DNA from 2 places in the Cellulosimicrobium sp. 4261 genome. Region 1 is predicted to be linked to the other one. Evidence: riboswitches for the same ligand, from Rfam matches in the RefSeq annotation. Region 1 holds a riboswitch; the other holds the start of a gene.

Evidence for each region. Region 1 has a riboswitch for S-adenosylmethionine ahead of ABIE39_RS00745 (NADPH-dependent FMN reductase). Riboswitches for the same ligand answer to the same signal wherever they lie in the genome.
Region 2: it holds a riboswitch for S-adenosylmethionine, as region 1 does, so the genes downstream of both, ABIE39_RS14235 (methylenetetrahydrofolate reductase) here and ABIE39_RS00745 (NADPH-dependent FMN reductase) in region 1, are expected to answer to the same signal.

What each region holds. Positions count from the first base shown of each region.
Region 1 covers NZ_JBEPOQ010000001.1:158,391-161,784, reverse strand. The annotation lists gene ABIE39_RS00760 (aldo/keto reductase) at 1-451, shown strand, start outside; gene ABIE39_RS00755 (hypothetical protein) at 564-956, shown strand; gene ABIE39_RS00750 (flavin reductase) at 1,042-1,605, opposite strand; gene ABIE39_RS00745 (NADPH-dependent FMN reductase) at 1,602-2,201, opposite strand; SAM riboswitch class IV at 2,256-2,358, opposite strand; gene gdhA (NADP-specific glutamate dehydrogenase) at 2,596-3,394, shown strand, end outside.
Region 2 covers NZ_JBEPOQ010000011.1:97,126-100,519, reverse strand. The annotation lists gene metE (5-methyltetrahydropteroyltriglutamate--homocysteine S-methyltransferase) at 1-1,059, opposite strand, end outside; gene ABIE39_RS14235 (methylenetetrahydrofolate reductase) at 1,092-2,153, opposite strand; SAM riboswitch class I at 2,159-2,261, opposite strand; gene ABIE39_RS14230 (sodium:solute symporter family transporter) at 2,351-3,394, opposite strand, start outside.

The sequences.
Region 1 (3,394 bases):
CTCGCTGTGGACGCGCGACCCGGAGGACGAGGTGCTGCCGACGCTGCGCGAGCTCGGGGTCGGCTTCGTGCCCTTCTCGCCGCTCGGCCGGGGCATCCTCACTGGGACCGTGGACGCCACCGACGGCTTCGCGGCGGACGACGTGCGCCGCGCCCACGCCCGGTACGCCGGCGAGGCGTTCGAGCACAACCGCGGTCTCGTGCGCTCCCTGGAGCAGCTCGCCGCGGAGCGCGGCGTCACGACGGCGCAGCTCGCGCTCGCGTGGCTCCTCGCGCAGGGCGACGACGTCGTCCCGATCCCGGGGACGAAGCGCGTCGCGTACCTGGAGCAGAACGTCGCGGCGGCCACGGTCGGGCTCACGCCGGACGACGTCGCGACGATCGGCGCGGCGATCCCGCGCGCCGCCGTCCAGGGCGTGCGGCACCCGCAGCCGGACCTCCTCGACGGCTGACCCGCCGCGCGGGCGGCGGCGAGGACAAGGGGCCGCCCACCCTGCCTCGCGGGGTTGGGGAGACCTAGACTGGAGAGGTCCTGTGGGTCTCCCCGCGCAGAGGTCGGCTCCGATGTCGTGGCTGCTCATGATCTGGTGCGCGACGGCGTGCACCGCCGCCGCCGCGTGGTGGGTGCTGCGCCGCGCCGGGCGACCTCCGAGCCACCGGGCGGGCGGTCGCCGTCGTGCCGCGGCGGCACCGGACCCGCTCACGACGCTCGCGCTGCAGGTGCGGCTCACCGCGCTCGCCGCGGAGCTCCGGCGCATCGAGGCCGACCCGGACGTCTACGCGCGCGCCCACCACTACCTCGCGGTCCAGGGCGCCTACGACGCGCTGCTGCGCGAGGCCTGCCGGCTCACGGGGCTCCCGGTCGCGGACGCACCCCTGCGCGCGGACTTCCGTACCGGCGACGACGAGCGGTTCCGCGAGGAGCTCGAGCTCAGCGCGCGCGGCTGGAGCTGGTGACGGACCACCCGTGAGGGGCGGCACGGGACGGACGAGGGGCCCGACGGCGGGACGACCGCCGTCGGGCCCCTCGCCCGTCCGCCGCTCAGAGCGCGGAGTGGTCGCCGATCCGGTGGTAGGTGCGGTCGTGGTAGACGAGCGGCGACGCCGCCGACCCGCGCGGCGCCCCGGGCGCGGCGCCGACGCTCGACCCGAGCGCGCGCAGCGAGACGAGATAGGAGTCGCCCACCGGCGTGCGCTGGACGACCCGCCCGCGCACCCACGACAGCGCGCCGTCGATCACGGGCTCGCCCGTCGGCAGGCGCGACCAGCCGCCGTCCGCGAACCGGTCGATGGCGCTCGTCGCGAACCGGGCCGAGACATCGTCCTGGTGGTCGGCGAGGAAGCTCACGGTCAGCGTGCGCGCCGTCGAGACCGCGGGCCACGACGACGACGTGGACGCGAGCGAGAACGCGAGCAGCGGGGGCGCGGCCGAGACGGAGATGACCGACGTCGCGGTGAAGCCGACGAGGCGGTCGTCGTGCTCGAGCGCGACGACGGCGACGCCCGCGGGGTGGCCGCGGAACACGGCCTTGTACTCGTCGGGGGAGAGCTGGGGCTCGTCCTGCTCGGCCAGGAGGGCCTCCAGGTGGGTGAGCTCGGCGGTCATCGGGCCACTCCCGCGAACGCGTCCGCGACGGCCTCGTCGGTGCGGGCCGCCGGGAGGTTCCCCGCCGGGGGGAGCGGTGCCGCGGCGCGGCGCAGGGCGTCGCCCTCGCGCGCGAGCCACGCGTCCACGACCGGTCCCAGGTCCGCGAGCTGCGGCTCGGTGACCGTGAGCGACCGGGTCGGGACGACGGCGCCGAGCTCGACGAGCACGGGCCGCAGGTGCACCTCCCCGACGAGCGCGTGCGCCGGGCTCCCGGACACGACGAGCGGGACCACGACGACGCCCGCGAGCCCGTCGGGGCCGTAGAGGTCGAGGAAGGCCTTGAGCAGCCCGGTGTACGACGCCTTGTAGACCGGGGTCGCCACGACGGCGACCGTCGCCCGGGCGAGCTGCGCGCGGGCGGCGTCGGCCGCGGGGTGGTCGGCGGCGAGCACCTCGCCGGCGAGCGGCGCCAGGTCGACCGTGGCGACGTCGGCCGTGCCGAGAAGGTCGGCGACGCGGCGCGCGATCGTCTCGGCGGCGCCGAGCGTGCGCGAGCCGGGCCGCGGGTTGCCCGAGACGGCGAGCACCGTCGGGTGGGTGGGGTGGTGGGTCATGTGCACCTCGCAGTAGTCGTCGATCACGCTTGCCGTGCGGGCCGTCCTCGCCGGTGGCGGGGCAGGCCGGGCCCGGCCTGGTCATCTCCCGGAGCACCCCGCCGTGACAGGGGGTTGCCGGCCAGCGAGCCGGGGCTTGGCGCTGGCGCTCGTGACCTGGGGACGGGTATAGCAACCGCCCCGAGAAACTGCACCGGATCGGTAGGGTTTCTCAGTGGGTGGACGGATGTGTCGTCGCCGGTGCCCCTCGTGCCGCCCGGTGCCGCCTCGTGCGGGCCGACTCGGCCCCGCGGCCGCCCGTGCCGGTGCGCGCGGAGTGAGACGGTGTGACGGGAGCTTCTGGCACAGGCGTACCGTCAGCAGGAGTTCCGCCCGCGTCAGACGAGGAGTACCCATGGACAGCCGACTGCAGTCCGTCTACGACGAGGTCCTGCGTCGCAACCCCGGCGAGGCCGAGTTCCACCAGGCCGTGCGCGAGGTCTTCGACTCGCTCGGCCCCGTGCTGCGCAAGCACCCGCGCTACGTCGAGGCCGCCGTCCTCGAGCGCGTGTGCGAGCCGGAGCGCCAGATCATCTTCCGGGTCCCGTGGGTGGACGACACCGGGCGCGTGCAGATCAACCGCGGCTTCCGCGTCGAGTTCAACTCGGCGCTCGGCCCGTACAAGGGTGGCCTGCGGTTCCACCCGTCGGTCTACCTCGGCATCGTGAAGTTCCTCGGCTTCGAGCAGATCTTCAAGAACTCGCTCACGGGCATGCCCATCGGCGGCGGCAAGGGCGGCTCCGACTTCGACCCGCGCGGGCGGTCCGACGGCGAGGTCATGCGGTTCTGCCAGTCGTTCATGACCGAGCTCTACCGGCACATCGGCGAGAACACGGACGTCCCCGCGGGCGACATCGGCGTGGGCGGCCGCGAGATCGGCTACCTCTTCGGGCAGTACAAGCGCATCACCAACCGGTACGAGTCCGGCGTCCTCACGGGCAAGGGCATCTCGTGGGGCGGCTCGCTCGTCCGCACGGAGGCCACGGGTTACGGCACGGTCCTCTTCGCGCAGAACATGCTGGAGACGCGCGGGCAGGAGCTCGACGGGCGCCGCGTCGTCGTCTCGGGCTCGGGCAACGTCGCGATCTACGCGACGGCCAAGGCACAGCAGCTCGGCGCGAACGTGGTCGCCTTCTCCGACTCGTCGGGCTACG
Region 2 (3,394 bases), on a different contig from region 1:
CCACACGTTGTGCCCGTCGATCACGCCGAGGACGAGGGTCTTCGTCCCGAGCCCCTGGGGCAGGCCGTCGGGAAGGTCGGCTGCGACGCCGTCGAGCGCGATCGCCTCGATGTCCGTGTCCGACAGGACGGCCAGGAAGTCGTGATACCGGCCGTCGGGTCCAGGCGAGGTCTCCAGCCGACCGTACGGCGCCGCGACGAGGATGGCGGGCCGCACGTCCTCTGCCGAGCCGGGGATCTCTCCCGACCCGGAGGTCTCCGTGGGGAGCGGGCCCGGGTTCGGCACCGGGCGGAGGTCGGTCGCGAGCGCGCGGTATGCCCTCTCGACCGCTTCGGTGAGCTCCTCGGCGTTCGCCGGGTCGGTGACGAGGATCGGCTCGTCGAGCTGCACCCACGGCGCGCCGGTCGCGGCGAGCGCACGCAGCAGGTCGGCGTAGGCGGCGACGACGTCGTCCAGACGATCGAGCGGCGAGTACCCGGCGGGCGCGTCGTCCGCGGCCTTGGACAGCGCGAGGAACGTCACCGGCCCGACGACGACGGGCCGCGTCACCACACCGGCCTCCTTCGCCTCGACGAACTCGCGCACGACGCGGTCGTCGACGAACCGGATCGGGGTGTCCGGGCCGATCTCGGGCACGAGGTAGTGGTAGTTCGTGTCGAACCACTTGGTCATCTCGAGCGGGGCGTCGTCCCCCTGGCCGCGCGCCACGGTGAAGTAGCCCGCGAGGTCGAGGCGGCCCGCGTCGTCGACCAGCGACGCGAACCGCGACGGCACGGCACCGAGGGACGCGGCGACGTCGAGCACCTGGTCGTAGTAGGAGAACGTGCCGGGGACGGACGCGTCGTCGGCGCCGAGGCCGAGCTCGACGAGGCGGCGCACGGTCGCGAGGCGCAGCCCGCGGGCCGTGGCCTCGAGCTCCTCGGCCGACGTCTTGCCGGCCCAGAACGCCTCGACGGCCTTCTTCAGCTCGCGGCGGCGCCCGATGCGCGGGTAGCCGAGCACGGTCCCGGCGGGGAATCCGACCGGGTTCTGGGTAGGGGAGGGTACGGAAGTGGCCATGATCGAAACCTCTTGCTGGTCCGGAGGACCGGTCAGACGGGCGCGCCGTGCGTGGCGGCGCTCGTCGGGGGCAGGGAGGTGCCGGTGACCCACGGCCCGCTGGCCAGGTCCGGGACGAGCGGGGCGGCGGCGGCGCTGGCGCCGCCCCCGGTCCCGCCCGACCCGCCGCCGAGGTGGACACCCTCGAGCAGGTCAAGAGCGGCGCGGTGCTTGTTGAACGTGTACACGTGCAGACCGGGCGTGCCCGCGTCGAGGACGCGCTGCGCGAGGTCGACCGAGTACGCGATCCCGTAGGCGTGCTGCGCCTCCGGGTCGGGCAGGGCGTCGAGCGCGTCCAGCAGGTGCTGGGGCGCGCGCACGCCCGTGAGCTCCTCGACGCGACGGAGCCGCGCGGGCTCCGTCGTGGGCAGCAGCCCGGCGAGGATGGGGATCGTCACGCCGGCCGCACGGGCCTCGGCGACGAAGTCGGTGTACGACGACGCGTCGTAGAAGAGCTGCGTGATCGCGAAGCTCGCGCCGGCCTGCTGCTTCTGCCACAGGCGGCGCACCTCCTGGGTGCGGGTCGTGCCGGCGGCGGGATTGCCGTCGCAGAACGTCGCGACGGCGATCGTCAGCGGCCGGGCCGCGCCGCGCAGCGCGACGGCCGGGTCGGACGCGCAGCGCGACGCCTCGACCTCGCGCAGCAGGGCGACGAGCTCGGTCGACGACCGGACGCCGTCGGGCGCGGGCTGCCAGTCCGGCTGGTCGCGCGGCGGGTCGCCCCGCAGCGCGAGGAAGCTCCGCACGCCCTCGTCGAGGAAGTCGGTGATGACCGACTCCACGTCCTCGCGCGACGCCCCGACGCACGTGAGGTGCGCGATCGGCAGCACGGGCGTGCCCTGGAGCAGACGTCCGACGACCTGGCGCGCGGTCGCGCGGTCGGTGCCCGCGGCGCCGTACGTCACGGACACGAAGTCGGGGTGCGTCGCGACGAGACGGCGTGCCGTCTCCCAGAACTTCGGGGCCGCGTCCGGTCGGCGCGGGGGCATGAGCTCGAACGACACCGTCGGCCGCGGACGGCCCGGACGGTGCGCGAAGGATGCCTCTGAGGTCATGCGTCACTCCATCGACCCTGGCGTTAGCACCTTTGTCCTCGGGAGGCTTCCGTCGGCGGGTTGCTGCGGTGTCGTCGAGCCAGGACTCTCGACCGCTCTGGATGGTTGCCACGATCCTACGACCCATCCGACATGCGGTCGAGAGCGCCCGCCAGGTGAGATGCGGAGGGTCGTCGGCGCTCCCGGTGCGACGAGTCTCAGGCCCTCCGGCGTTCGGGCACGTGCAGACGGCGGAGGAACCGGTCGGTGCGCAGCGGCGGGCCGCGCCGGTCGAGGAGCGACACGACGACGACGGTCGCCGTCGCGAGCGGGATGGTCCACGCGGCGGGCTGGGCGAGCAGGGCGCGCACGACGCCGGGGACGCCGTCGGCCGTGTCGCCGGACGGGCTCCCGTACCCCGCGGCGACGAGCGCGGACGACGCGAGCAGCGCCGTCGCGCACAGGACGGCGCCCACGACCATGCCCGCCACCGCGCCGCGCGCGGTGAGGCCGCGCCACCACACGCCGAGCAGGATCACGGGGGACAGGGCCGACGCCGCGAAGACGAACACCGTCCCGACGCTCGTCACGAGGCCCTGCGGGATGGTGACGAGCGCGAACGCGAGCGGGATGAGCGTGCACGCGACCGCCGACCAGCGGAAGGACCGCACGGTGCCGCCGAACAGGTCCTGGCTCACGACGCCCGCCAGCGCGACCACGAGCCCCGACGACGTCCCGAGGAACGCGGCGAACGCCCCGGCGACGACGAGCGCGGCGAGGAGCTCGCCGCCGAGCCCGGGCACGAGGCGGGTCGGCAGCGCGAGGACGACGGTGTCCGCCACCCCGGGCGCCGCGAGGTCGGGCGCGACGACCCGCGCCACGAGCCCGAGCGTGCTCGACACCATGTAGAACACGCTGATCATGACGAGCACGACGACGGTCGTGCGGCGGGCCGAGCCGCCGTCGGGCGAGGTGTAGAAGCGCACGAGGACGTGCGGCAGGCCGGTCGTGCCGAGCAGGAGGGCGAGCAGGAGCGAGACGGTGGCGTACGCGTCGAGGCCGCCCGGCCCGGCCTCGTGGGGGAACACGGCGGCGGGGTCGAACGTGACGACGGCGCCGCCGGGCTCGAACGCCCCGCCGAGCGCCATGAGCACGACGACGAGCGGCACCGCGAGGGCGGTGAGCTTGACCCAGAACTGGAACGCCTGGACGAACGTGATGGAGCGCATCCCGCCCGCGGCGACGACGGCGCTCACCACGAC